Regions from separate parts of the Halomonas sp. TH-94 genome, predicted to be linked through region 3. Evidence: predicted binding sites of a transcription regulator. Region 3 holds the regulator's gene; each other region holds the start of a gene.
What was found. Region 3 encodes sigma-54, which starts transcription at its own class of promoters, with help from an activator protein. Its sites were predicted from a motif close to TGGCACNNNNNTTGCTNT; they were not measured.
Positions count from the first base shown of each region.

Region 1: a site for sigma-54 is predicted at 5,643-5,660, ahead of glnA (glutamate--ammonia ligase). Genes of this name have one in related genera too.
Region 2: a site for sigma-54 is predicted at 6,604-6,621, ahead of speB (agmatinase). Genes of this name have one in related genera too.

Region 1 covers NZ_JBYCKL010000004.1:1,443-11,366, forward strand. Annotated here, with positions in the region: gene AC2VNO_RS00640 (zinc-dependent alcohol dehydrogenase) at 1-414, opposite strand, end outside; gene ntrC (nitrogen regulation protein NR(I)) at 598-2,007, opposite strand; gene glnL (nitrogen regulation protein NR(II)) at 2,000-3,046, opposite strand; gene AC2VNO_RS00655 (DUF4124 domain-containing protein) at 3,354-3,920, opposite strand; gene glnA (glutamate--ammonia ligase) at 4,099-5,505, opposite strand; gene AC2VNO_RS00665 (glycosyltransferase family protein) at 5,971-6,576, opposite strand; gene typA (translational GTPase TypA) at 6,916-8,763, shown strand; gene AC2VNO_RS00675 (amidohydrolase family protein) at 8,926-9,924, shown strand, end outside.
Region 2 covers NZ_JBYCKL010000040.1:27,138-37,061, reverse strand. Annotated here, with positions in the region: gene AC2VNO_RS07890 (TRAP transporter substrate-binding protein) at 1-369, opposite strand, end outside; gene AC2VNO_RS07885 (GNAT family N-acetyltransferase) at 505-993, opposite strand; gene AC2VNO_RS07880 (aldehyde dehydrogenase family protein) at 1,068-2,513, opposite strand; gene AC2VNO_RS07875 (5-guanidino-2-oxopentanoate decarboxylase) at 2,524-4,155, opposite strand; gene AC2VNO_RS07870 (YjiH family protein) at 4,179-5,561, opposite strand; gene speB (agmatinase) at 5,609-6,559, opposite strand; partial or broken gene AC2VNO_RS07860 (sigma-54 interaction domain-containing protein) at 6,743-8,150, shown strand; gene AC2VNO_RS07855 (pyridoxal phosphate-dependent aminotransferase) at 8,141-9,259, opposite strand; gene AC2VNO_RS07850 (DMT family transporter) at 9,311-9,924, opposite strand, start outside.
Region 3 covers NZ_JBYCKL010000034.1:32,578-42,501, forward strand. Annotated here, with positions in the region: gene lptA (lipopolysaccharide transport periplasmic protein LptA) at 1-127, shown strand, start outside; gene lptB (LPS export ABC transporter ATP-binding protein) at 135-860, shown strand; gene AC2VNO_RS05895 (RNA polymerase factor sigma-54) at 1,018-2,439, shown strand; gene hpf (ribosome hibernation-promoting factor, HPF/YfiA family) at 2,549-2,857, shown strand; gene ptsN (PTS IIA-like nitrogen regulatory protein PtsN) at 2,864-3,334, shown strand; gene rapZ (RNase adapter RapZ) at 3,380-4,300, shown strand; gene AC2VNO_RS05915 (HPr family phosphocarrier protein) at 4,303-4,572, shown strand; gene pmbA (metalloprotease PmbA) at 4,654-5,994, opposite strand; gene yjgA (ribosome biogenesis factor YjgA) at 6,141-6,647, shown strand; gene tldD (metalloprotease TldD) at 6,776-8,230, opposite strand; gene AC2VNO_RS05935 (YhdP family phospholipid transporter) at 8,227-9,924, opposite strand, start outside.

The DNA of each region.
Region 1 (9,924 bases), on a different contig from region 3:
ACCTCCGGCATAGCCGCCAGTGAGGTGCGAGTAGCCGAACAGGCCGGCACCGGCGTGACCGAATACCTTGTCGGCCAGCGCCTTGTTGCGGTTGGAGCGCTCACACACGGAGAAATTTCCGCGCCGACACTGATCGCATTCGCCGCAGGTAATGGTGAAGGGGACGACGACCCGATCGCCGACCTTGAGGTCTCGCGTATCGGAACCGACTTCCATCACCTCACCCATGAATTCATGACCCACCACATCGCCCGATTCCATGGCGGGGATGAAGTGGTGGAACAGGTGGAGGTCGGAGCCGCAAATGGCGCAGCTGCTCACATTGATGATGGCGTCACGAGGGTGCTCGATCTTGGGGTCGGGCACCGTCTCGTAGCGGATATCATTCTTGCCATGCCAACACAGCGCTTTCATGGACTCTCTCCCTGTTGTCCGAACGAAGGCTCTCTAACCACCATAGTTCAACCGAGTGAAGCGCCCGGTAAGGGAGTTGAGTGGCTGGGTAACGGACCTTATCCACACCGCTCGGCTGGGCCCAGCAGCGTGTGCAGCGCTACCGAAGCGGAGCGGTCGAGAGAAGAGTCACCGCCTGGTGTGTCAATCCTCCGCCAGTGAGGGCAACAGCGTCTTGAGCTTGCGTGTAAGGGTATTGCGGCCCCAGCCCAGCAGCTCGGCCGCCTCTCCCTTGCGCCCGCCGGTATGCTTGAGCGCGGTCTCGATGAGGATACGCTCGAAGTCCGGCACGGCTTCCTCCAGCAAATGGGTATGGCCCGCCGCCAGGGCCCGGTCGGCCCAGTCACGGAAGGCGGCACGCCAGTCGCCGTTGGTCACTTCGCCGCCTTCACCCTGGCGCAGCTCCGGCGGCAGATCCTCGACCAGAATCTCGCGCCCCGAAGCCATGACCGTCAGCCAGCGGCACGTGTTCTCCAATTGGCGCACGTTCCCCGGCCAGGGCAACCGGGTCAGATGGGCCTCGGCGTCCTTGGTCAGCACCTTGACGTCGGTGGAGAGCTCCTTGGCCGCCTCGGCCAGGAAGTGGCGCGCCAAGCGGGGAATGTCCTCGCGACGCTCGGCAAGCCTGGGCAAGTGAACGCGAATCACATTGAGGCGATGGAACAAGTCTTCGCGAAAACGGCCGTCCTCCACCAGGCGCTCCAGGTTCTGGTGGGTTGCAGCGATGATCCGCACATCCACCTTCACCGGTGTATGTCCGCCGACCCGATAGAACTCGCCGTCTGCCAGTACGCGCAGCAGACGCGTCTGGGTCTCGGCGGGCATGTCGCCGATCTCGTCGAGAAACAGCGTGCCGCCGTTGGCCTGCTCGAATCGCCCCTGCCGGCTCGCCGTGGCCCCGGTAAAGGCCCCCTTCTCGTGCCCGAACAGCTCGGACTCGATCAGATCACGGGGAATCGCCGCCATGTTCAGGGCAATGAACGGCTGAATGCCCCGCGGACTGTGCTGGTGCAGGGCACGCGCAACGCGCTCCTTGCCGGTACCCGACTCGCCATTGATGAGTACCGTGATGTGCGAGTGCGACAGGCGACCGATGGCCCGAAAGACCTCCTGCATGGCCGGCGCCTCGCCGATGATCTCGGCGTCCAGCCCCTCGGGCACGCTGACCGGGCGCTTGCGCTCGCGGGCATGGGCCACGGCGCGACGCACCAGGGCCAGCGCCTCGTCGACGTCGAACGGCTTGGGCAGATATTCGAAGGCGCCGCCCTGATAGGAGGCCACGGCGCTGTCGAGGTCGGAGTGGGCGGTCATCACGATGACCGGCAAGTCGGGATGCACTTCCCTGACGCGTGACATCAGGTCGAGGCCGTCGATCCCCGGCATCCGAATGTCGGTGACCAGTACATCGGGAGGATCGTCGAGAAGACGGCTTAACGCCACGTCGGCCCGGTCGATACATTCGACGTCGAGATCGGGCTGAGCCAGGGCGCGCTCCAGCACCCAGCGAATGGCGCGGTCATCATCGACCACCGCGACACGTGCGACATCAGTCATGGCGCCTCTCCAATGGAATAAGCAGACGGAATTCGGTATGACCGGGGCGGGAATCGCACTCGATAAGGCCCTGGTGCTGATGCAGAATGCCCTGGGCAATGGACAGTCCCAGTCCACTGCCGTCGGCACGCCCCGATACCATGGGATAGAAAAGGGTTTCCTGCAGGCTCTCGGGAACGCCGGGGCCGTTGTCGATCAGCGCCACCTCGCAGACAAGGCGATGGCGCTCGGCGCCCAGGGTGAACTGGCGACGCGCTCGTGTGCGCATCAGCAAGCTCGGCGCTGCGGTTTCGGCGCCGGTCATGGCTTCCACGGCATTACGCGCCACGTTGAGCACCGCCTGAATCATCTGAGCCTCGTCACCGGGGAAGTCGGGCAAGCTGGGATCGTAATCGCGCTCGACGGTCACGGTGGGCGTCTCAGCAATGAGCAGGGTACGGACGCGCTCCAGCACCTTGTGAATATTGAGCGGCTCGTGCCGTACCAGCTTGTTGGGGCCGAGCATGCTATCGACCAGGTCACGCAGCCGGTCGACTTCCTCGACGATGATACGAGTGAACTCCTGCAAGGCAGGGTCGTCCAGATCACGCTCCAGCAGTTGTGCAGCGCCGCGGATCCCACCGAGCGGATTCTTCACTTCATGTGCCAGGCCGCGCGACAGCACCTTGATCGCTTCCTGCCGATTGAGCAGGGCCTCCTCGCGGGAGATGCGCAGCAGCCGGTCGCGGGGCTCCATTTCCACCAGCAGCTCCTCGGTGGAGAGCGGCGTGACCGTATAGTCGATGGTGGTCGTCGCACCACCCAGCAGCGCCAGGCGCACCTCGCGCTGGGTGAAGGGGTGCTGTTCGTCACGCGCCTTGGCCAACACCTCACCCATGCCGTCGTCTTCAGCAAGCAAGGCCGCCAAACCGAGCCCCTTGACCCGACCCAGACTGACCGCCAGCAGGGCTTCGGCCGCCGGATTCATCCAGCTCAACCGCAGCTCCTGATCCAGCAACAGCACCGCCGTGGTGAGATGTTCCATCAGGCGTCGGTACATTTACGACCTTCCCTTGGTGAATGCATGGGAGCTGTGCGCGGCACTTGCCTCTTGTTGGCGCATGCGCCAACTACGCCGCGACTGTGCTACCCCGGGGCTGAACATACCAAGCAAGAAGTGCGCCAACCCGAAACGGCGCGGCGTGGCGCCGTTTCGGGGCGTATCCCGCTGCCGCTAATGCACCATATCAGTGCAACAGAAAGCATAACGCCACCCTGGGCAGCATCGCCACCACCCTTCATGGTGCATGACGGCACCCCATGCAGGCATGGGATCTATGAGCTGCACGAAACGGAGCAGAGAGCGCTCAGCTACCTCCCTGGGGCAGTACGCCATTGGCTCGCTGCACATGAAGACTTACCGGCGTCGTACGGTGCCTTACCTGACCTTGAGAATCGAGCAGCTCAGCCTGGAGCACGTAGTCGCCACGGGGAAGGTTGGTCAGCATGAAGACTCGGGTATGCATGGCGGTTTGACTGACCTGGCCGTCGATCAACAGCCGCACGCGGTGGTCGGGGCGCAGCTCGGGCTCGATGGCGAGCTCCACCTGCAGGTTTCCTGCATGACTGGCGGGGAGGTCGCCCCCATGCGCCGGCGAACGAATGCGAAAGGCATCGTAGGGCATGAAGGGCTGGCCCGGTCGCTGGCTCGCGCGCGGGGCGGCGCCCTCGACCCGAGGCGGCTCGGCCTGACGCCCCCCGACCTGCGCGGGGATGACGGTCAGCGGTGACAGTTCGACCGGCTCGCCGCCACGGTTGGGATCATCGGTGAAGACTACGTTGCCCTGGGCATCGGTGGTGCGATAGATGGTCGTGGCCAGTGCCGAATGCGCCACCAATAGCCCCAGCAGGCAAGACACGATCGGCTTGAGCATGGGCACATCCCTCGAGCGTTGTATCGCAACGGCCAGCCGAGGCCGGGCCTGTCGGAGTCGGCAAAAGGTAACCTAACGTTCCGCTCCAGTGTACGACAAAAAAGGGGCGCCGCGATGCGGAGCCCCTTGCTGGTGCCGGCTGGCGAGGCAAGCTCGTCCAGCCGTCCAGGCTGCGATATCAGCAGCTGTAGTACATGTCGAACTCGATCGGGTGCGTGGTCATGCGGATACGCTCGACGTCTTCCATCTTCAGCTCGATGTAGGCATCGATCATATCGTCGGTGAACACGCCGCCTTCGGTGAGGAACGCACGGTCAGCGTCCAGCGCCTCGAGCGCCTGATCCAGGCTGCTGGCGACGGTCGGCACCAGCTTGCCCTCTTCCGGCGGCAGGTCATAGAGGTTCTTGTCCATGGCATCGCCGGGGTGGATCTTGTTCTTGATGCCGTCGATACCGGCCATCAGCATGGCGGCGAAGGCCAGGTAGGGGTTGGCGGTCGGGTCGGGGAAGCGAGCCTCGACACGCTTGCCCTTCGGGCTCGCGGTGTACGGAATGCGGATGGACGCAGAGCGGTTACGGGCGCTGTAGGCCAGCATGACCGGCGCCTCGAAGCCCGGCACCAGACGCTTGTAGGAGTTGGTGGAAGCGTTGGTGAAAGCGTTCAGAGCACGGGCGTGCTTGATGATGCCGCCGATGTAGTAGAGCGCCATTTCGGACAGACCGGCGTACTGGTCGCCGGCGAACTGGTTCTGACCGTCCTTCCAGAAGGACTGGTGCACGTGCATTCCGCTGCCGTTGTCGCCGACCAGCGGCTTGGGCATGAAGGTAGCGGTCTTGCCGTAAGCGTGAGCCACGTTGTGGATCACGTACTTCATTTCCTGAACTTCGTCGGCCTTCTTCACCAGGGTGTTGAACTTGACGCCGATCTCGTTCTGGCCGGCGTTGGCGACCTCGTGGTGGTGCACTTCGACGGTCTGGCCAATGGCTTCCAGGGTGTTGCACATCGCGCCGCGAATATCGTGGAAGCTGTCGACCGGGGGAACCGGGAAGTAGCCGCCCTTGACGCGCGGACGGTGCGCCAGGTTGCCGCCTTCGACCTGACGGTCGGTAGACCAGGCACCCTCTTCGGAGGTGATCTTGTACATGGCGCCTTCGATATCGGCCTTCCAATGCACCTCGTCGAAGATGAAGAATTCGGGCTCCGGGCCGAAGAAGGCGGTATCGCCCAGGCCGGTAGACTGCAGGTAGGCCTCGGCACGCTTGGCGATGGAGCGCGGATCGCGCTCATAGCCCTGCATGGTGGCCGGCTCGATGATGTCGCAACGCACCACCAGGGTGGCATCTTCGGTGAACGGGTCGAGGAAAGCGGTACCGTCTTCCGGACGCAGGATCATGTCCGACTCGTTGATGCCCTTCCAGCCATGGATGGAGGAGCCGTCGAACATCTGGCCGTTCTCGAAGAACTCCTCGTTCACGTCACGGGCGGGAATGGTGACGTGCTGTTCCTTGCCCCGCGTATCGGTGAAACGCAGGTCTACCCACTTCACATCATGTTCTTCGATCAGGGCGAGAGTCTTGGCTGACATTGGTGTCCTCCGTTAGAGCTGTGGCTCGATTCGTTTGGCTGAAGTCCACTGCGCTGGTTCGTTCCAGCATGTGTTGTAGCACGTAGGCAACTCGACTGCCCACGTTCACCATGCACGAACATGGCGCTGGCCAACCTAATGCAGGTAGCGTGCCAATTTGCACCATCAACGCCCTCAATACTCCCAGGTTGCTGTATTCAAAAGACAATAGCCAATAATCCGAGTGCACCACGCTGTTGCGGAAATTTATTACGCAGCGTATCTGCGCCATCGAGAGGCAATTCGTGCACCATGAAAGAACACATATTTTAAATTTGCACCAAAATAGGACATCAAGACCTGCCCTTGGGGTCAGCCCTGACACGCTCCCGAAGGTTCTTCATGAGCCAAATGAGTGGAATACCTGCCGGTGCTCAGCTGCTCGAGCGGATGGGTGGCGTACCCGAAGACGATTGAGCCTGGCGGTTACTCCCTGCCAACTCGACTGTGCCCACCTTGCGGTGGGCACAGTGTTTTGCGTTCTGCCCCGGCATTGCCCGAGTAGCAGACATTCGCACCACATGCTCGCAACCGCTCGAGCAGGTCGCTCAGCGCTTCGCTGTCGAGCTGCGGGTCGAAGCCGCCGATACGCTCGAACCAATCCCGCGCCACCCAGAAGGTATCCCGAGTGGTGGCACGTGTGAGCCAGCTCCACCAGCGCTGTAGCCGCCCCCGGCGTTTGCGTCGCATGACGGCCGCATCACAGAGGAGGCCCCGCTCGTCAGCCGACAGGCTTTCACCCAACCACACCAGCTCATCGCGGGTCAGCGTTCCGGGAAACAGCAAGCGTTCACCCTGGCTGGCAGCGACGGCAGCGTTGAGTCGACTTCCCAGCAGGGGAGAAGTGGTCGACAGCAATCGTGCCTGGTGCCGATGGGCCAAGGGCGGAAGACGCCGATCTCCGGTATCGTCCACCAGCAGCACTTCATGGCTGCCCTTCCATTTGCTCGCCGCTTGTTCGACAGTGACCAGGTGGCGCGGCAACTTCGCACCTGCGGACCGGGCATCGATGAAGACGCTGGCTAAGGGCATCGAGCAGACTCCAGAGGACGGGGGTGAACCTCTCAGCGATAGGGTGAGTTACCCAGTGTGTTGATAAGTGTACAAAAGTATCTACGTGCACTTTCGCTCATTTTCCCCACCTCATCGTCATACGCACAGCCCAGTCGTCACCGAGCCAAGCATCATTCCGTCCGCGCCTTGTGCATGGGAGCATGCCGGTACACAGGCCTGATACGCGCCATATCGCCAGGTTGTGCTATTCCCCAACCACCGATATCTGTACAATGCGCCACCACCCCCCTACCCCGCGCCTAGGGTACGTCCTTTCGATGTGTACATAGGTGCGTTCCCGTTGATGAGTCACACCTTATGAACACAGCTGTAACCCCCTCTCGTATCGAGAGTCTGCGCAATATTGCCATCATCGCTCACGTCGACCACGGCAAGACCACCTTGGTCGACAAGCTCCTGAGCCAGTCCGGCACGCTCGATCGCAAGGCCGAAGGGCAGGAGCGGGTCATGGACTCCAATGACCAGGAAAAAGAGCGCGGCATCACCATCCTGGCCAAGAACACCGCGATTCGTTGGCAGGACGGCAATGGCCGCGACTACCACATCAACATCGTCGACACCCCTGGACACGCCGACTTCGGCGGCGAAGTGGAGCGCGTGATGTCGATGGTGGATTCGGTGCTGCTGCTGGTGGACGCCGTCGACGGCCCCATGCCGCAGACCCGCTTCGTGACCCAGAAGGCATTCGCCCAGGGCCTCAGGCCGATCGTGGTGGTCAACAAGATCGACCGCCCCGGCGCCCGCCCCGACTGGGTCATCGACCAGATCTTCGATCTGTTCGACAACCTCGGCGCCAGCGACGAGCAGCTCGACTTCCCGATCATCTACTGCTCGGCCCTCAACGGTATTGCCGGGATGGATCCGGAAGCGCTGGCCGAGGACATGACGCCGATGTTCCAGGCCATCGTCGACATCGTCGAGCCGCCGGCCGTCGAACTCGACGGACCGTTCCAGATGCAGATCTCGGCGCTGGACTACTCCAGCTACGTGGGCGTCATCGGCCTGGGTCGCATCAAGCGTGGCTCGGTGAAACCCAACCAGCAGATCGTGGTGATCGGCACCGACGGCAATACCCGCAAGGGCAAGGTCGGCCAGGTGATGACCCACATGGGTCTCGAGCGCGTGCAGACCGAGCTGGCCACCGCCGGCGACATCGTCTGCATCACCGGGGTCGACGAGCTCTCGATTTCCGACACCCTGTGCGACCCGGCCGCCGTCGAGGCGCTGCCGCCGCTGTCGGTGGACGAGCCCACGGTCTCCATGACCTTCCAGGTCAACGACTCGCCCTTCGCCGGCCGTGACGGCAAGTACGTCACCAGCCGCAACATCAAGGATCGTCTCGACCAGGAGCTGATCCACAACGTGGCGCTGCGGGTCGAGCAGGGCGAAAGCCCCGAGAAGTTCAAGGTTTCCGGCCGCGGCGAGCTGCACCTCTCGGTGCTGATCGAAACCATGCGCCGCGAAGGCTTCGAGCTGGCGGTGGGCCGCCCCGAGGTGATCATCAAGGAGATCGACGGCATCAAGCAGGAGCCGTACGAAGAGGTGATCATCGACTGCGAGGAGCAGCATCAGGGTGCCATCATGGAGGAGCTCGGCTACCGCAAGGGCGAGCTGACCAACATGAACCCCGACGGCAAGGGCCGCGTGCGCCTGGACTTCATCATCCCGGCGCGTGGCCTGATCGGCTTCCGCGGTCAGTTCCTGACCCTGACCTCGGGCACCGGCATCCTCACCAGCCGCTTCGACCACTACGGTGCGCTCAAGCCCGACGCCGGCATCGAGCGTCGCAACGGCGTACTGGTTTCGATGGTCGACGGCAAGGCGCTGGCCTATGCGCTTTATGCGCTGCAGGAGCGCGGCAAGCTGATCATCGACCACGGCACCGAGGTCTATGAAGGCATGCTGGTGGGTATCCACAACCGTGCCAACGATCTGGTGGTCAACCCCACCAAGGGCAAGAAGCTCGACAACATGCGCGCCTCGGGCAACGACGAGAACATCGTACTGACCCCGCCGGTGAAGTTCAGCCTGGAGCAGGCCATCGAGTTCCTCGACTCCGACGAACTGGTGGAAGTCACGCCCAACCACATACGCCTGCGCAAGAAGTTCCTCAAGGAGCACGAGCGCAAGCGCTCCAAGAAGTAACCCGCCCCCGCGGACACGAACCGGCGCCAGCCCCCTGGCGCCGGTTTTTTTTGGGCTCACCACGCTGCCGCTTCGCTCTTGCAGGTCCGATTCTTGGCATTTCGCGCTGCCAGAACCTAGGTTGAGTTTGACTGCAAGCGACTTCGGGAGTGAAACGAGACGATGTGCAAGCTCTGCAAAGCGCGCGCTGGCGCGACACGCCGCGACTTTCTCAAAGGCACCCTGGCGGCGGGAGCCGGCGCCATGGCGGGCGGCGGCCTGCTCGCTTCCGCCAGCGCCTCCACCCACGCCGACGAAGCCCGCAGCGGCATGCCGGCGCACAGCGGCGAGGCCGGGCGACGTGTGCTGATCCGTGGCGGCCACGTACTCTCCATGGATGACAGCGTGGGTGACTTCGAGCGCGGCGACGTGCTGATCGAAGGCAGCCGCATCGTCGCCGTCGGCCCAGAACTGGACGCAGGCGATGCCGAGGTGATCGATGCCGCGGGCCGCATCGTCATGCCGGGATTCATCGACACTCATCACCACCTGTTCGAAACGGCCCTGCGCAGCTTCCTCGCCGACGGCATCATGTTCGACGACGGCACGCCGGAAGGCTCGACCAACTACATGGATCACATCCTCGGCAAGCTGGCGCCGGTATATCGTCCCGAGGACGTCTACATCAACGAGCTGTTCGGCTCGCTCAGTCAGCTCGACGCCGGGGTGACCACGGTGATGGACACCAGCCAGATCCATCACAGCCCCGAGCACTCCGATGCCGCCATCGAGGCCTTGCGCGACAGCGTTCGTCGCAGCGTCTTCGGCTACTTCGAAGGCCAGGGCGAGGATGCCCAGTACCCGCAGGATGCGCGGCGCATACGCGAGCAGTACTTCGCCACCGGCGAAGGGCTCTCGGCCGATGGGCTGATGACCATGGTGATGGGCGGCGAGATCTACCTGCCCGACCACGAGACGGCCTGGGCGCTGGCCCACGAGCTGGACCTGCCGCTGGCCTATCACGTGGTCGGCAGTCTCGGCATGGCCGAGACCTTCGACGAGCTGGCGGCGAGCGGGAAGATCGAGGAAAACCACATCCTGATCCATATGACGGGAATGAGCGACATGGCCTGGCAGGCGGTTCACGATGCCGGGGCCCACGTATCGCTGGCAGTACCCATC
Region 2 (9,924 bases), on a different contig from region 3:
GTAGGCGGCTTCCGGCGAGGGGAACAGGAACGGCAATTCGAATACCGCCATCTCCTCGACGAAATTTGCCACGGGGCCGTTGGTGATCACGCCCATGTCGACCGTTCCGATCTGCATGCCTTCCAGGAGAGTGCGCTCGTCGCCCAGTGACGCGTTGGGGTAGATATCGACGGAGACGGCACCTTCGGTACGCTCGGCAACCAGCTCCTGGAATTTGACCGCGGCGATGTGGAAACCGTCCTGCTCATTGACCACGTGGGCCAGGCGCAGGGTGATCGGGTCCATGTCGGCAAAGTCCGAGGCCTGAGCGGAGCAAGCCAGTGCGAGGGAGATGCCGAGTGCCAGCGTGCTGCGTGCAAAAGTCTTCATATTTTTAATTTTCCTTTGTCGGGTCAACCCGTTGTGGAGCATGCCCCAGCCAACCCGACAGGGTCAATCGTCCCAATGACATTGGGTAACACATGTCCGGAGGCAAGCGATCACCCGGCACGGGAACGCTCTCTCTCATAGCAAGCGGTACATGATGTGGCTATCGACCAACCCCTGGGTGGGATGACGAAAGGCACAGGGCAGGGTGCCGACAATCTCGAAGCCGTGCTTCAACCACTGGCGAATCGCGACCTCGTTGGTCGAGACGACCATATTGAACTGCATGGCGGTGAAGCCGAGTTCGCGGGCGACGCGCAGTGAATCTTCACACAGCCGGTTGGCGATACCCTGGCCGCGAGCCTGCTCGGCCACCAGATAGCCGCAGTTGCATACATGATCGCCGGGGCCGGGCTGGTTGGGCTTGAGGTAGTAGGTGCCCAGCAGGTTGCCGTCGGTATCTTCGGCCACCCGCACGGCACGCGGCAGCTCGACCCACATGCGGAAGGCATCGGCTTCGCTGATTCGGCTCGGCACGGCATAGCTGTCGCCGGCGTGCAGCACAGGAGCGATGAACTCCCACATGGCGGGCCAATCACCGGACTGATAGGGACGAATGCGGATCATCGGTTTCCTCCTTGATACCTGGCATTGGTCCCGGATTTTATCTCATGTCTGCGTGAAATGTGCCGTGTTGGACGCTATGTCGGCTCAACGAGGTGTTTCACCGCCAAATAGGCCGCCAGCCCCCAAGGGCCCAGCTCGCGGCCGATACCGCTACGCTTGAAGCCACCCCAGCCGGTCTCGGGCAGAACGAGCTGCTCACTGTTGATCCAGACGCTGCCCGCCTGCAGGGCACGTCCTATTCGATGAGCGCGCTCCCGGTCGGCGCTGATGACCGTTGCTGCCAGGCCGAAGTCGCTGGCATTGGCCAGTTCGATTGCTTCCTGCTCGCTTGCCACGCTGCGCGCGCACAATACCGGACCGAAGATTTCCTCGCGCCAAAGCCGACTGTCGCAGGGAACGTCGCGAAACAAAGCCGGGGCCACGAAATAGCCCTGGGGTGGCAGTCGGCGATGGCTGGCGTCGCGCACCGGCGTAAGCCTCTCCTGCATGGCGACGGCGAGATACCCCTGCACCGCCTCGCGCTGTCGTACGCTGGTCAGTGGGCCCATGTCGCTGTCTTCGTCAAGCGGGTCCCCCAGCACCAGGGCGTCGATACGCTTCGCCAGGGCTGCATAGAGCGGCTCGGCGACGGCTTCGTGAACCAGCAGCCGCGAGGTGGCCGAGCAGATCTGCCCGGCATTGAAGTAGATACCCGCCATGACCCAGTCGGCGGCCTGCTCGGGGTCGGCGTCTTCCATCACGATGATCGGCGACTTGCCGCCAAGTTCCAGGGAGACGTCGGCCGAGCGTTCAGCGGCAGCATGCATCACCGCTTCGCCGACTCGGTTGCTACCGGTGAAGGAGATCTTATCGATACCGGGGTGCGCAGCGAGCGGTGCACCGACTCCCGCGCCGTCACCGAAGAGCAGGTTGAGGACACCGGTCGGTAGCCCGATTTCGCTGGCGATTTCGGCCAGCACTCGCTCGGGCAGGGGCGTCACTTCCGAGGGCTTGAGCACGGCGGTGCAGCCGGCAGCCAGCGCCGGGGCCAGCTTCCAGGCACTGGTGACGAGCGGAAAGTTCCACGGTGTGATGAGTCCCACCACGCCTACCGGGTCGTGGTAGCAGCGTGCCTCGACGCCACTCGTCTCCAGCTCGACCAGCCGCCCTTGGCGCTGGTCGAGTTCGCGTGCTTGCCCGGCATAGTAGCGGTAGCAGGCTATGGCGTCGTCGAGATCGATATTGGTCTCGGCCAGCACCTTGCCGTTGTTGGTAGCAGACAGACGCGCCAGCTCGTCGCGGCGGCGCGACAGCCCTTCGGCAAACCGCTCGAGATAGCTGGCGCGCTGTGCCCCGCTCAAGGCCCGCCAGGCGGGCAGGGCACGCCTGGCTGCTGCGACGGCGTCGTCGACGTCGTCGGGATGCCCGGCGGTGACCTCGGCGATGGTGTCCTCGCGGTAGGGATCCATTACCGCCAGTCGGCGTTCGCCTCGCGACGGTACCCAGCGGTTGTCGATGAACTGGTGATCGAGCAGTTGCATGGCGGTTCCCTCAGTCAGGTGAGCTTGTCGGGTGAGGCTGTCCCATGATGGCCTGCTGCCAGGCTTCGGCATTCACTTCGATCAGCAAGGGCGCGTCGATGGGCCGTGTCGCCAGGGCTCGCGTCAGGCCTTCAGGATCGCTCACTCGTACCGCGTGGCAGCCGAAGCCGGCGGCAACCACCTGAAAGTCCGGTGCGGCGATGTCGACGCCACAGCGTTCCACGCCGTGGGCATCCATGTAGCGGCGAATCTCCTCATAGCCATGGTTGTGCCACAACACGACGACCACCGGGAGACGCTGTTCCACGGCGGTGGCAAGCTCGCTGAGGGTGAACATCACGCCGCCGTCGCCGACCAGCGCCACCACTGGCAGCTCGGGCTGGCCAAGCTGAGCGCCCAGCGCGGCGGGCAGGCCGTAACCGAGGGTGCCGTAACCGGTTGAGGCATTGAAGTAGCGTCGCACCTGAGGACGCGATACCAGATGATTGCCGGCATAGACCGGTGCCGTGGAATCGCCCACCAGGAGCGCCTCGGGTAGCGCTTGGTCGAGAGCGGCGTAGAAGGGCACGAAGGGCGCGAAGGCCGGATCGGTTGCCAGGCCGAGCGAGGTCAGGCAAGCGGCGGTGCGCTCGGCGCCCCCGCGGCGGAGCGGCTCGGGGAAGTGCTCCGCGAGCAGCGCCAGGCTGCGCCCGGCATCGCTCACCAGGCCCAGGGAGACCTGCTGGTTGCGCACCAGCTGCTGGGCGTCGAGATCGATGCGTATCAGCTTGCCGCGTAGCTCGAAGCCATCATCGAACACCACGTCGTAATCGGTCTCGCCGAGCTCGGTGCCTACCGCCAGGATCACGTCGGCCTCGCGGGCCAGCTTGCGCACGACGGGAAGTGCGGCATTGGCGCCCAGGTCGAGAGGGTGGTCGCTCCCGAGCAGGCCCTTGGCGTTGATGGTGGTCACGGTGGGGGCATCGAGGACCTCCACCAGCGCCCTGGCCGCTTCTGCTGCATCGATGCACCCCCCGCCCAGCAGCAGCAGCGGTCGTTGCGCATCGCGCAGCCAGTCGGCGGCCAGCGCGAGGCCTTCCGGATCGGCTGCTGGGCGATAGATGCGTGCAGGTGGTGGGAGCTGCTTCATTTGCACGGGCATATCGAACAGGTCGATGGGGATCTCGATGTGCACCGGACCGGGGCGCTGGCTGGCAAACACGGCGAACGCTCGCGCCAGGACTTCCGGCAAGGCATCCGGGTCGAGCAGGGTATGGCTGAAGCGCGAGACGCCCGCCATCAGCTGCTGCTGACTGCCAAGCTCATGCAGTCTGCCCTGGCCGCGGCCCAGCGTGTCGCGGCGGTTGACGCTGGATATGACCAGCATGGGGATGGAGTCGGCCAGCGCCTGGCCCATGGCGGTGGCGATATTGGTCATCCCGGGGCCGGTAATGATCAGACACACCCCGGGCCTGCCGGTGGCCCTGGCATAGCCGTCGGCCATGAAGCCGGCGCCCTGCTCATGGCGCGGTGTGACATGGCGCACGCCGCTGCCTTCCAGGCCGCGATAGAGCGCCACGGTGTGCACGCCGGGTATGCCGAACACGGTGTCGACTTCGTAGCGCTGGCACAGCAGCGTCAACAGCAGCTGGGCACATGTCATCGGTTGGCTGGTCATCTTGCGCCTCAGAAGAAGAAGGTGTGGGCCATGAAGGCGATGATCGGCAAGGTGATGGCCGTGCGCAGCAGGAAGATCACAATCAGCTCCCACAGCTTGAGCGGGATCTTCGACTTGAGGATCAGGGCACCGATCTCGGACATGTAGATGAGCTGCGTCAGCGACAGGCAGGCGATCACGAAGCGGGTCAGTTCGCTCTCGATGTTGGTGGCCAGCACCGCCGGCAGGAACATGTCGGCGAAACCCACCAGTGTGGCAGGTGCGGCCGCCTCGGCCTCGGGAATGCGCAGCAGCTCGAGTATCGGCACCATGGGGTAGGAAAGCGAGGTGAACAGCGGGGTGAACTCGGCCAGGATCAGCGCTACCGTGCCGATGGCGAATACCAGCGGCAGCAGGGCGAGGAAGATGTCGGCCACATTGAACAGCGCATTTCGGGCCAGCTCGCGAGGGCCTGGGGAGTGCTCGGCGCGGCGTACCGCCTGGGTCAGGCTGTAGCGCAGCAGGCCCATCCGCTCGGTGCGCTTCTCCGCCAGCTGACAGCCCACCGGCTCGTAGTAGGTGTCGGGCTTGCGTGAAAGCGGCGGCAGGCGCGGCACGATTACCGCGGCGATCAGCCCGGCCACTACCACGGTGAAGTAAAACTGGATGAACATGTGGTTGAGGTCGACGAAGCTGGTGATCAGCAGACTGAAGGCGATCGAGACGATGGAGAAGTTGGTTGCGATCACCGATGCCTCGCGGCGATTGTAGAAGCCCTTCTCGTACTGCTGGGTGGTGATCAGCACGCCCACGGTGCCCGAGCCCATCCAGGATGCGGTGGCGTCGATGGCGCTACGACCGGGCAGGTTGAAGATCACTCGGAACGGTTTGCGCACCAGGCTGCCGATGAACTCCATGAAGCCGAACTCCACCAGGAAAGGCAGTAGCAGGGCGGCGAAGAAGAAGAAGGTGAGCAGTACCGGTGCCAGGTCGTTGAGCATCACGCCACCGGTGAACGAGGCGGTGACGAACTCGGGGCCGAACTGGAAGAAGGTCATGAGGGCGAAGGCCGCCCCCAGGATACGCATGCCGAACCATACCGGCCCGACGTGAAACATGTCGCGCAGCACCCCCTTCTCGGCCCAGCCTGGGCGAGCGAGCTTGATGAAGCTCGTAGCCAGCACGGAGAGTACCAGGACGGCCACGGCAATGGCCGGCAGGGCGCCGCCGAGCAGCGCCTTGAGGCCATCGGCCATGAAGCCCATGCCGATGTTGATGGTATCGCCGATCTGGAAGGGAATCAGGAACAGACCGACCCCGAGCGCGGAAGGGATGAGGAATTTGAGCAGATGGCTACGCTCCAGAGGAGCTTGCTCGGTGCCAGTTCGGTGAGTCGTGTCAGAGGAGGACATACGTTTATCCCTTGTGGGTTGTCGTTATTGGGTCAGGCCGGTTCGAGTCAATCGCGGCGCATCACGCCCGGGAGAGCACACAGGATTTCGTAGAGCAGGGTGGCCCCCATCAGCGCCGTGTTGCCGCTTGTGTCATAGGGTGGGGAGACCTCGACCAGATCGCCGCCAACGATATTCAGGCCGGCGGCGCCGCGAACGATTTCGAGCCCTTGGGCCGAGGTCAGGCCGCCCATCTCCACGGTGCCCGTACCCGGTGCCACCGAGGGGTCGAGACCGTCGATGTCGAAGGTGACGTAGACCGGGGTGTCTCCCATCTGGGTGCGTACTTCGTCCATCAGCGGCGCGAGCGAGCGGTACCAGCACTCCTCGGCCGTGACCACGCGAAACCCCTGCTGGCGACACCAGTCGAAGTCCTCGGCGGCGTAGCCGGTGCCGCGCAGTCCGATCTGCACCACCTTGCCCTTCGCCAGCAGGCCCTCTTCCTGGGCGCGACGGAACGGCGTTCCGTGGGCGAGGGGCTCGCCGAACATATGCTCATTGACGTCGGCGTGGGCATCGATATGGATCAGTCCCACCGGGCCGTGCTTCTTGGCGATGGCCCGCAGGATCGGCAGCGTGATGAGGTGATCGCCGCCCAGGGTGAGCGGTACGCAGCCATGGGAGAGCACTTCGTCGTAGAAGGCTGTGATGATGTCCACGGTCTTGGGCAGGTGAAAGGTGTTGATCGGCACGTCGCCGATGTCGGCCACCTGCAGGCTGTCGAAGGGTGCGGCGCGAGTCGCCATGTTGTAGGGGCGCAGCATGCGCGACTCGTCGCGAATCTGGCGTGGCCCCAGGCGGGTGCCGGGACGGTTCGAGGTGGCGGTGTCCAGCGGCACGCCGATGAAGGCAACGTCGAGCCCAGCGGCAGTGGGCTGGGTGGGTAGGCGCATCATGGTGGCGGGGCCGCCGAAGCGGGGCATCTCGTTGCCGCCGAGCGGCTGGTTGAAATCGGCCATGGTGGGCTCCTGATCGCGAAGAAAGGTTCACTCACTCATCAGGTCTAGCAGGTTTCGTGCCAGCCATGGAGAACCTGCCCATGGGCTTCCTTTGGCTGATTGATGCATGGATGAATCGCGAGCGAGGCTTATCGATGCAATAATGCATCAATGATTCATCTATGAATTGCATGGTGCCCAGTCATGAGCGAAATCGAGCGGGAAGTGGTGAGTACCATCGTCGGAACGTCCAACGACCATTTCTTTATCGTCGACGCCAAGGGTGAGGTGCTGGACGTGAGTCCTGGGGCGGCAGCGGTGTACGGCATACCTCGCGAGCAGCTGATCGGCAGCACGGTACAGCATCTGGAAGAAGAGGGCGTACTCAAGCCATCCATCAGCCTGGAGGTGATCCGTACCGGCAAGCCGGTGCAATTGATGCAGGTGACCGGGACCGGAAGGCGGGTCATCGCCGAGGCGCACCCGGTCCATGTGAACGGCAAGCTCGAGCGCATCGTCAGCCGGTCTCGCGACCTGACCGATCTGCAACTGCTGCAGGATGAATATGCACTGCTGCAAAAACGCTTCAGTGACCATCTCAAGCGCAGCCAGCCCGGACCTGTCATCGAGGACGCGCGGCAGGCTGAGGGGCTGAACGACCTCAAGATACGCAGCGGGGTGATGTGGGAACTGGCGCTGCTGCTCAAGCGTGTGGCGCCCTCGGATGCCACGGTATTGCTGCTTGGCGAGTCGGGTGTCGGCAAGACCGCCTTCGCCAAGCAGCTGCATAGCTGGAGCCGGCGCAGCCAGGGGCCGTTCGTCGAGCTCAACTGCGGCGCCATCCCGGAGAATCTGTTCGAATCGGAAATGTTCGGCTATCAGCCTGGCGCCTTCAGCGGCGCAGCACGTCAGGGCAAGGCGGGGCTGCTCGAGCAGGCGGAGGGCGGCACGCTGTTCCTCGATGAAATCGGTGAACTGCCGCTACCCATGCAGACCAAGCTGCTGAAGGTGATTCAGGACGGCAGCGTCATGCGGCTTGGCGATACGCATTCGCGTCGATTTTCGTCTGGTGGTGGCCACCAACCAGGACCTGGCGAGCCGCGTGGCAACGGGGGCCTTTCGCCTCGACCTCTACTATCGCGTCAATGTCATCCCCGTTACCATCCCGCCGCTGCGTGAACGCCGGGAGGATATCCCGGCCTTGGTCGAGAGCTGTCTCGAACGTCTGAATCAGCGCTATGGCCGACGTAAGCTGCTGCATGGCAGCGTGTGGCCGGAGCTGATGGGGGGCGACTGGCCGGGGAACGTGCGCGAGCTGGAAAACTGGTTGGAGCGGGCCTGGCTGTCGAGCCCGGGGGATTCGATTCACTCACCGACGCAGGGCGAGATCGCGCCGTCACCGGTGCTGGCTTCACGCCCCGAACCCCCGGCGTTACCGACCCTCGTCGAGAATGAAGGCCTGCCCGCCTATCTGGCCCGGGCGGAACGTGGCGTGCTCCAGGTGCTCTGCCATACGCTCCCCAGCACCTATGCCATCGCCGAGCGGCTGGCTATCAGCCAGCCCAGCGTGGTACGCAAGTTGCGGCGGTATGGGCTGCGCATTCAGCGTTGAGCGCGGTCCCCTGCGATAGCCCGCTCCAGAATCTCGAAGCGGCCAGGTACCAGAGCGTCCTCGACGGCAGTAATGCGCAATACATGCCCGAGGTCGGGATGGGCGGGCCGGGCGATCAAGCGGCCGGCTTCGAGCAGTTCCTGGTTCAGCCTGCCGGCCAGTTCGGCATCCGCCAGACGAATGGCGATGAAATTGGTGGCACTCGGCAGGACTTCGGCGCCCAGAGCGCGGAAATGCGAGGCCAGTCGTTCTCTGCGCTCTTTGACGTCGCGAATGTGCTTCTCCACTTCCGCATGGTGATCGAGCACGGTTTCGGCGGCGGCCTGGGTCAGAGTCGAAACTGCATAGTGGATGCGTACCTTCATCATCATGGCGAGGGTTTCCGGCTCGGCGATGGCGTAACCGATGCGCAACCCTGCCAGGCCGTGGGCCTTGGATAGCGTACGCAGGCGGATCACGCCGGGCAGTACCTCTCGACTGAAGGCGGAGCAGGCATCGTCGCGGAAATCATGATAGGCCTCGTCGAGCAGCAACCAGCAGTCGTCGGGCAGTTCGGCACGCAGGCGGCGTATCTCCTCGTCGCTGTGCAGATGACCGCTGGGATTGTCGGGGTTGGCGACGTAGACCAGTCGAGCCTTGTGCTCCCGGGCGGAGGTGGCGAGGTCATCGAGACCGGGGGCCAGCAACCCGGGGGCTTCGCGGTAGGAGCGTTCGAGCAATTGGCAGCCCTGGCCTCGGGCGAAATAGCCGAACGTGGGATAGGTACCGCTGGCACTTACCACCGTACAGCCGGGTGTAGCCACGGTACGCAGCGCCAGGGCGATCAGACTGTCGGCCCCGGCATCCACCAGGGTATTGTCCAGCGCCAGACCGTAAAGCGAAGCAAGCCGTTGGCGCACCCCCAATGCTTCGGAGTCGCCGTAACAGTAGACATGTTCGACCATGGCGTCGCCGAAGCGCTCTCGCAGCGCTCGGTGGGGCATGTCGAGGCCTTCGTTGGAGCCCAGGCGGTGGGGGATCTCACGGCCGATGCGGCGTTCCAGCACCTTGATACCGGGGAAGGGGTTGCTGGGGCCGGAGCCGTTCAGGTGGTCGGGAAAACGCGGCATGGAAAGCTCCAATTTCGAGAACGATGTCGGAAACGAGGGTCTGGGGTAGCGTCAGGATGTCGTCGTCCGCTCGCGCTGGGTCATGACGATGGCCACGGCGGCAAGAATCAAGCCCAGCGCGACCGCCAAGTGCCATGTCAGCGGCTCGTCGAGCAGCACCACTGACGTCGTCACTCCCACCACGGGTATCAGCAAGGTGCTGATGGTCGACTGACCGAGGGTGAGCCGATTGACGTTACGAAACCACAGCATCTGCGCCAGACAGATGGCAAAGATCAGATGGTAACCCAGACCGAGCCAAGTCGATGGTTGCCAGGCTGTCGGGCCGCTGGGCGACTCGAACAGGGCTGCCAGCAGCACCATGGGTACTGCGCAGAGGGCAAACTGCCAGCCGGTGATGACCGCGGGGTGGCCCTGCCAGCCACCGCGGCGCTTGATCAGCACGGTGCCCAGCGCCCAGGAGAGGGCGGCAGCGAGCACGAATGCCGCACCGGTCAATCCTTCGAAGCCGGCCTGCAAGGCGTTCGGTCCCAGCAGCACGAGCAAGCCGCTCTGACCGAGGCCAAGGCCCAGCCATTGGCGTGAGTTGACGCTTTCGCCAAGCAGCCCCATCGCCATCAGCAGTGCCCAGCACGGCATGGTGAACGCCACGATGGCAGCCTGGG
Region 3 (9,924 bases):
TGGCGATACCTTCGACGGTGGCTATCTGGAGTACTTCCTCGACCGTCGCGTGGTCCAGGCCCGCGCCGAGAGCGAAGGTGTCGAGGGACGCCAGCGTATCCGCATGACCCTGCAGCCGGAGCGCTGAGATGGCGATGAAGACTCTGCATGCTCGGCACCTGGCCAAGAGCTACAAGCGTCGCCGCGTGGTACATGACATCAGCCTCTCCATCGAGCAGGGCTCCATCGTGGGGCTGCTCGGCCCCAACGGCGCCGGCAAGACCACCTCGTTCTACATGATCGTGGGGCTGGTGAGAGCGGATGCGGGTAATGTCTGTATCGACAAGCTCGACCTGTCGCGCAGCGCCATGCACGAACGCGCTCGGGCCGGGATCGGCTACCTCCCCCAGGAGGCCTCGATCTTTCGCAAGCTGTCGGTGGCCGACAACATCATGGCCATCCTCGAAACCCGCAAGGATCTGGATCGCCGGGGCCGTCAGCAGCGCCTAGAACAGCTGCTCGAAGACTTTCACGTCACCCATATTCGCGACAACCTCGGGATGAGCCTGTCCGGCGGTGAGAGAAGGCGCGTGGAGATAGCCCGAGCCCTGGCGACCGAGCCGGCCTTCATCCTGCTCGATGAACCCTTCGCCGGCGTCGACCCCATTTCGGTCGGCGAGATCAAGGGCATCATTCGCCAGCTCAAGGCACGCGACATCGGCGTCCTGATCACCGATCACAACGTGCGCGAAACGCTGGATATCTGCGACTCCGCCTACATCGTGGGAGATGGCCAGATCATCGCCGAAGGTAACGCCGAAGCCATTCTGGCCAACCGTCGCGTGCGCGAAGTCTACCTCGGTGAAGATTTCCGCCTATAACGCAACTCTCTGTTACATGCAAGCATGAAAGCACTATTAACACATTCTCGTCAGACATGATTGCAATAAATGGCATGCTTATTGCAATCATCGCTATTGCAACTCGCCGCACGCCAGTCTAGGGTAGAGTCTTTCCGGCAAATGAGCCCTTATCCTCATGGCCATGAAAGCATCATTGCAACTCCGCGTCGGCACTCAGCTGACCATGACACCCCAACTGCAGCAGGCCATTGCGCTGCTGCAGCTCTCTACGCTGGACCTGCGTCAGGAGATCCAGCAAGCACTTGAATCCAACCCCATGCTGGAGCTCGACGAGGGCTTCGGCGAGCAAGCCGTCAGCGAACCCCAGAGCGACGACTGGGCCGATGAAATCCCCAGTGAGCTGTCCACCGACAGCGATTGGGAGGATACCTACCCTGACCACGGTGCGAGCTCCGGCAGCGGTACCGGCGAAGGGCCCGATTTCGAGCGCCAGGCCTCCGGGCAGACACTGGCCGGGCATCTGATCTGGCAGCTGGCCATGATCGACCTGAGCGAGCGCCAGCGCCAGATCGCCGAGAGCCTGATCGATGCCGTGGACGGCACGGGCTATCTGGCACAGCCGCTGGAGGAAATCCGTGATGGCTTGCGCCGCCAGGGTCTTGAGGGGCTGCCCACTCGCGAAGTCGAGCAGGTGCTGCTACGTCTGCAGCAATTCGAACCCACCGGCATTTTCGCCCGTGATCTGCGCGAGTGCCTGATGCTGCAACTCGCCACCCTGCCCGACCACACCCCCCTGCTGCCCCAGGCTCGGCGCCTGGTGCGCCAGTTCCTCGAAGCGCTTGCCGCCGATGACCGGCGCCTGCTGAAGCGGCGCCTGGGCCTGGATGACGACGCTCTCGACGAGGCCATCGCCCTGGTGCGCTCGCTCGACCCTCGCCCGGGCAGTGCCTTCGCCGAAGTCGGCAGCAACTACATCACTCCGGACCTGGTCGCCTACCATGACGAATCCGGCTGGCGGGTGGAACTCAATGCCGAAGCCCTGCCGCGGCTCCGCATACAGCCCGACTACGCCGCGCTGGTACGCCGGGCCGACAAGAGTCAGGACAACCAGTTTCTCAAGGATCACCTGCAGGAAGCCCGCTGGCTGATGAAGAGCCTGGCCAGTCGCAACGACACCCTGCTGCGCGTCGGGCGCGAGATAATGGCACGCCAGATCGATTTTCTCGAACAGGGCGAAGAAGCCATGAAACCGCTGGTCCTGGCGGATATCGCCCAGACCGTGGAGATGCATGAATCGACCATATCGCGGGTGACCACCCAGAAGTTCATCCACACCCCGCGCGGCGTGTTCGAACTGAAGTTCTTCTTCTCCAGCCACGTCGGCGGCAATGGTGAGGGCGACGCCCATTCCAGTACCGCCATCCGGGCCCGCATTCGAAAATTGATCGCCGACGAGACACCACGAAAACCGCTATCCGACAGTCGACTGGTAGATCTGTTGGCCGAAGACGGTATTCAGGTGGCACGCCGTACCGTGGCCAAGTATCGTGAAGCCTTGGGGATCCCCTCTTCAAGTGAGCGCAAGCGTTTTCGCTGATGACGACGTGGCGCGTTGACGCCGGACAAGAGCATTGATCGGAGGGGGTTTGCACGGTGCCAAAAAGGGTTACAATCAAATCACCATTCGAAGGACGAAGGAGCTTGTCATGCAAGTCAACATTACCGGCCATCATGTTGAACTGACCGATGCACTGCGTGACTACGTGAGCGAGAAGCTGAGCCGCGTCCAACGGCACTACGACAATATCACCAACGTACAAGTTACTCTCTCGATCGAGAAAGAGCGTCAGCAGGCCGCCTGTACGCTGCACGCCGCCGGCGCCGATCTGCATGCCGAAGCCTCCGATACCGACATGTACGCCGCCATTGATGCCCTGACCGACAAGCTCGACCGCCAGCTGGTCAAGCACAAGGAAAAGGCCCAGGCCCGCGCCCAAGGCGCCGGCATTCGCTGAGTCGTCATGACACTTGAAAACATACTGCCTCCGGAGCGTGCGCTGTTCGACGTTCCAGGGGGCAGCAAGAAGAGGGTGCTGGAGTTCTTCAGCACCTTCATTGCGCAAAACACCCCGAGCCTCGATAGCCAGGAGGTTTTCGGCAGACTGATCGGCCGTGAGCGGCTGGGCAGCACCGGGATCGGCAACGGCGTGGCCATACCGCATGCCCGAAGCCCCCATTGCCACAGTCCGGTTGCCGCCTTCCTCAAGCTGGCCGAGCCCATCGACTTCGATGCCATTGACGGAGAACCGGTCGATCTCGTCTTCGTCCTGCTGGTCCCCGAGGAAGCCGACGACACTCACCTCTCATTGCTGAGCCAGGTGGCCAGCGTGATGAACGACACCGAAACCCGCACGCTGTTGCGGCGGTGCGAGAGCCAGCGCGAACTCCACGAGCGCCTCATAAACGCCATTCGACGACAGTCTTCGGCCTGACCCGCCCGCGTTGCCGTTCGGCCAGCCCCTGATCAGGAGAAATACATGCAGCTTGTGATCATCAGTGGCCGATCGGGCTCCGGTAAATCGATCGCACTGCAAGCACTCGAAGACATTGGCTACTATGCCATCGACAACCTGCCAGCCATGCTGCTAGGTTCGCTGGTCGACGAACTGCGAAACTCGCCCACGGTTCAATCCTCGATCGCCGTCAGCATCGATGCACGCAATCTCCCTCACGCCCTGGAGCGCTTTCCCAGGCTGTTGGAAGAGCTTCGCGCCAACAAGGTCGACTGTCAGATCGTCTATCTGACTACCGATGCCCGGATCCTGATCGAACGCTATTCCGCCACTCGCCGCCGCCATCCCTTGACCCGCCACAGGGACATGACGCTGAACGAGGCCATTGAGACGGAAGACGCCACGCTGAGCGACATTCGCAACCTCGCCGATCTGATTATCGACACGTCGCGGCTATCGGTACACGACCTGCGTGGCCGAATCACCGAACAGGTGGCCAGTCATCACGCCGATCAGCTGACATTGACGGTGGAGTCGTTCGGCTTCAAGGGCGGCGTGCCACTCGACGCCGACATCGTCTTCGACGCCCGCTGTCTGCCCAACCCCTACTGGGATCCACGCCTGCGCTCGGCCACCGGACGGGAGCCGAGCATCGTGGAATTCCTCGAACAGTACCCGCTGGTCGGGCAGATGCTGGATGACATCGTTGCCTGGGTAGAGCGCTGGCTGCCGGCCTATCGCGACACCCATCGCAGCTACCTTACCGTCGCCATCGGCTGCACCGGGGGCCAGCACCGCTCGGTATATCTGGCCGAGCGGCTCGCCAAGCATCTCGCCAAGCAACAGCCGGATGTGCGTCTACGTCATCGGGAGCTGGGCATTCACACACCGGTCGCTGCCTCGCAGGAGCCGACCGCAGAGCCGTCCGAAAGCAAGGAAGCCTGAGCGTGCCCAGCCGCAAGCTGACTCTGACCAACAAGCGCGGACTGCATGCGCGCGCTGCCACCAAGCTGGTACAGCGCTGCCAGCCCTTCGATGCGCACGTGCTCGTGAGTCGAGGCGCCCAGCAGGCCGATGCCGGCAATATCATGGCCCTGCTGATGCTGGGTGCCCCTTGCGGCACCGAACTGGAGATCAGCGCCGAGGGGATCGATGCGGAAGCGGTGCTCGAAGCCATCGAGGCGCTATTCGAGGCCCGCTTCGATGAAGATACTTAGGGCGCAATGTCTGCGCTCGGCCATGCATCGCCGAAGCCCGCCTCGCATTACGCCTTCCTGAACAACAAGCCAAGCTGCGCTTCAACTGCCGGCGACGGTCATCTCATCGATCAACCAGCTGCCGGTATGGATGCTGCCACGGGTGTCGATGTCGCTTCCTACCGCCAGCAGGCCCCTGAACATCGCCTCGAGGTTGCCGGCGATGGTGAATTCCTCCACCGGGTACTTGATCTCACCATTCTCGACCCAGAAGCCCGCCGCGCCGCGTGAGTAGTCTCCGGTCACACCATTCACCCCTTGCCCCATCAGCTCGGTGACCAGCACCCCGCTACCCATGCGTGAGAGCAGCGCCTCTCGAGACTCCAGCGGCGCGCTGATGCGCAGGTTGCGAGCCCCGCCGGCATTGCCGGTGGTCTGCAAGCCGAGGCGGCGAGCACTGTAGGCAGAGAGCATGTAGCTGGCCAGACGACCATCCTCGATGAAGACATTGTCGCGGGTTTGCACGCCATCGTTGTCGAAGGGAGAACTTGCCATGGCGCCACGCTCCATGGGCCGCTCGCCGAGCGTGAACCAGTCGGGAAACAGCGTCTCCCCCAGGCGGTCACAAAGGAACGAAGCCTGCCGATAGAGCGAACCACCGGCAATGGCACTCATGAGATGGCCGACGAGACCGCTGGCGACGGTGGCATCGAACATCACCGGCAGGCGCCCGGTGGCGGGCCGACGCGCGCCAAGGCGCTCGAGCGTACGCTCGGCCGCCTTCTTGCCCACGGCCTCGGGATCACGCAACTCCTCTGGGTTACGCGCACTGGTATAGTCGTAATCGCGCTGCATGCCAGCCGCATCCTCGGCGATCAGCATGCAAGAGAGCGAGTGGCGGCTGCCGCGCTGACTGCCAAGAAAACCGTGGCTATTGGCATAGACCCTGACCCCTTCGCCGCTGGAGAGCGAAGCGCCCTCCGATTGCCGTATGCCCGCCTCGGCGCGCCCTGCCGCTTCGCAGGCCAGCGCCAGCTCGATGGCCTGCTCGGTGGTGAGCGGCCACGGGTGATGTACGTCGAGGTCGGGCAGTTCGGTAGCCATCAATTCAGGGTCGGCCAAGCCTGCCGCTGGATCCTCCCCGGTATAGAGCGCGATTGCCATGGCTTTTTCCACGACCTCGCGGATCGACGCATCACTGGCATCGGTGGAGGAGGCGCTACCCTTGTGGCCACGCAGATAGACGGTAACGGCGATACCCTGATCGCGCGAGAGCTCGACGGACTCCACCTCCCCCTCACGCACGCTGATCCCGACGCCCTGGTCGACGCTGGCGCCCACCTCGCAGGCATCGGCTCCCAGGTGTTTCGCCAGCGCCAGCGCCTGCCCGGCACGCGACTCGAGCAGCTCCTGCTGGGCGGCGGCATCAAAAGCCTTGCTCATGCTCATCTCCTCATTCGCCGGCCAAGCCGGTCTTCATACGTGTCTGTTCCCGCCGTCGCTCGACGGGCTGGTATACTACCGTCATTCGAAACCCTGCATCTTGCGTTGGCAAGACAGCGCTGACCCTCTCACTACTTGGATGCGGCATGACCCAGGATATTCCCACCGACTTCGACGAAAGACCCAGCAAATCCCAGCTCAAGCGGGAAATGCACGCCCTGCAGATGCTGGGCGAACAGATCATTGCCATGACCCCGTCCGAGCGCGCCCGCTTTCCGCTCTCGGAAGACATGCTCGCTGCCGTCGAGGAGACCGGTCGTATCCGCTCCCATGAAGGGCGTCGGCGCCACATGCAGTATGTGGGCAAGCTGATGCGCCGCGAGGATCTGGATGCCATCCAGGCAGTCTTCGACAAGATCGAACAGGAAAATCGTCACCGCGATCTGGCCTTTCATCGGCTCGAAAAGTGGCGGGATCGCCTCATCGAGGAGGGCGATGACGCCGTCGAAGCCTTCATCGAGGAGCACCCGGAGGCCGACCGTCAGGCGCTGCGTCAGCTTGTCCGAAATGCCAAGAGCGAACGCGAGCGCGGCAAGCCCCCGGCCAATGCGCGCAAACTCTTCAAACTGATTCGCGATACGGCGGGCTTGTAAGCACGCCTAGTGTGTCCCAATCCAGGTTCAGCCGAGCGCAGGCCAGACTGGGCGGCGCTCGGCGAGTTTGAGTGCGAGCAAGGCGAGCCGTGCGCCAACCCAGCGTGGGCAAGCGCAGCGACGCTCGTTCACGAAGCAGTGCCGCCGACAGTAAGCTCATCCAACTTCAGCGTCGGCTGCCCCACTCCCACCGGCACGCCCTGCCCCTCCTTGCCACAGACGCCGATCCCGGTGTCGAGCTCCAGATCATGACCGACCATCGACACCCGTCCCATCGCTTCAGGCCCGTTGCCGATGAGCGTCGCCCCCTTGACCGGTGCGGTGATCCTGCCGTCCTCGATCAGGTACGCCTCGCTGGCCGAGAAAACGAACTTGCCCGAGGTGATGTCCACCTGACCACCGCCGAAGCTGACCGCATAGATGCCGCGCTTGACGCTGGATATGATGTCGGCCGGATCGTCCTGACCTGCCAGCATGTAGGTATTGGTCATGCGCGGCATCGGCATGTGAGCGAACGACTCGCGACGGGCGTTGCCGGTGGGCTGCATTCCCATCAAACGGGCATTCAGCTTGTCCTGCATGTAGCCGGTGAGAATGCCGTCTTCGATCAGCGGGGTGTACTGTCCCGGTGTGCCCTCATCGTCAACGCTGAGGGAGCCACGCAAATCGGCCAGGGTGGCATCGTCCACCACCGTGACGCCGCGGGCGGCCACACGCTGGCCCAGTCGCCCGGCAAAGGCTGAACTGCCCTTACGGTTGAAGTCGCCCTCCAGGCCATGGCCGACGGCTTCATGCAGCAGGATGCCAGGCCAGCCCGGGCCCAACACCACCGGCAGCTGGCCGGCAGGGGCATCGACTGCCTCGAGGTTGACCAGAGCCTGACGCACGGCTTCCTTGGCAAAGCGCTCGGCGACATTGTCGTCACGCAGTCGGGACATGGCGTAGCGACCGCCGCCACCGGCACTACCCCGCTCACGCCGACCGTCCTTGGCAGCAATGACACTGACGTTGAAACGCACCAGCGGCCGGATGTCGGCTGCCAACGTACCGTCGCTGGCGCGCACCAGCACGACCTCATGAACGCCGGTCAGAGAGGCGCTGACCTGGGTGACCGCAGGATCGGCGGCGCGTGCCACACGGTCGGCCTGCTTCAATAGCGCAATCTTCTCCTCGGCCGAGAGACCCGACAGCGGATCGACCGAAGCGTAGCGCAGCGCGCTCTGACTCACCGTACTCCGGGACGCCGTCAAGCTCGCCCCGCTGCGCACGATTCCGGAGGCCGTGCGACCGGTATCCGCCAACGCATCGGCAGTGATCTGATTGGAATAGGCGAAGCCGGTTTTTTCGCCCGCCATGGCGCGCACTCCGACACCACCGTCGATGTTGTATCCGGCTTCCTTGACTTCACCGTCCTCGAGAACCCAACTCTCATGCCAGCTGCGCTGAAAGTAGAGATCGGCATAGTCGACACCCGGCGCCAGTACATGGCCAAGACCGGCATCGAGCGCATCGATATCCAGTCCGCCGGGATGCAGTAGAATCTCGGCGGCGGTATCGAGCAAGGTGGTTGTGGCTATCGTCATTCTGCGGTTTCCAATGTGATATCCGGCGAGGTCCAGGGACCTCGCACGCGATAGTGAATTCGGGTGACCCGGTCGATGGCGCTGCCGAAGAGCCGATCGGCGATGAATAGCGCACCACCTACCACCGGCGCGCCGGCGAGTACCGCGGCGAGCGGCAGGCTGCTGCTGACAGGAACTGTGACGCCCAATCGCTGGTCCAGTTCCTGGCGCGAGAGATTGACGGTACCCTCCAGGGTGAAGGAGGTCGCCGGGCCGTCGATCCTGACCGGCCCCGTGGTTTCCAGGACGCCTCCATACAGGGTAGCAGCCCCGATGACATGATCGAAGGCCGTGCCCTGTCCGGTGACATCGGAAAAATCCATGCGCAGACGTCGTACCAGGTTGTCGACGTTGAGCAACCCCACCACTCTCGCCGTGGGCGATTCCAGTTGGACGAAGCGGCCGTCATGCAGCTCTGCCTCTATGCTGCCGCGCGAACGCGCCAGGGCGAACTGCCAGGGCGGTCCAGGCCAGGCCAGCTGGCTGCGCACATGAACGCCGTTACTGCGAATCGAGACAGGCTGGCCGAGCCGCTCGAGGGCCGTCCCCAGGTCGCGCCCGTCCAGATCCAGTCGCGATCGCGTCAGGCTGTCACCGGGGCCGGCAGCTTCCCAGACGATCTCACCCCTGGCGGTGACCTGCCCCAGGGTCAAACCCAACGGCGACAGGGCGAGTCGCTGCGGCCCTCCCTGCCAGTGCGCCGTCAACGGCCCGATCACCCGCCCTTGATAGAGAATCTCAGCCAGACGCAGCCTGCCGTTCGGCACTTCACTGGCCCAGTCGGGCAGTGGCGTCGGGTCCGGCGGCACATCGAGCTCCTCGAGCAAATTGCCGGTGCCTTCCGTTTCGGCAGGAAGCAGGCCATCGAGCGTCAGCCGGTCCAGGGCGATGTCCAGCGGTTCCGCCAGGGCGGGCCGATACTCCAGCTGGCCTTCCAGCAGATCGCCCTGAAGTCCGACACGCCACCCTCCGTCGGCCAGGGGAGTCGCCAGTGCCGTCATGATACCCAGGCAGCCTCTGGGACCCACGAGACAGGCCGCCTCCACTTGCAGGCGACGTAGTGGCGATGCTCCGTCACCGCCAGCACCATCCCCCCCCTCGAGCATGGGCGCAAGGGCCTCGCCCCATTCGACCGGGTCGAGGCGTGACTGGTAGAGGGTGACTGACCAGCCCTCCTGTTCGGGCCAGGATGGCGACTGTGGCAGGCGACCAAGCCAGACCTGCCCCTGCCCCAGATCCGACCACGGCAGCCCACGCCAGCGCAGAAGCGACTCGCCGCCCATCTCGGCTTCCACTCTTTGCTGATCGATATCGGCCACGACCCAGAGAGGACGAGACTCGTCGGCGGCCTTGCCCAGCGGCTCGGGCAGATCGATGCCGAGCCCTTGCAGATTGCTGTCGAAGCGAAACGTATTGCCTGCGTCGCTCAGCGCAAACCGCCCGCGCCACGGCAAGCGCCCCGACAACCGAGTGCCAAGCGCGCCGGCGTCGAACCGCTGCAGCAACCTGGCGACGTCAACGGCGCCATCGAGTTCGACGTAACCTGCCAGCGTGTCGATATCGGCATTGACCGGCCCGCCGAACAGCCGGCCTTGCAAACGGCCCTCGAGCCCCCCGTCGTCGTCCCGCTGACGCCAGGCAAGCGGCCCTTGGAC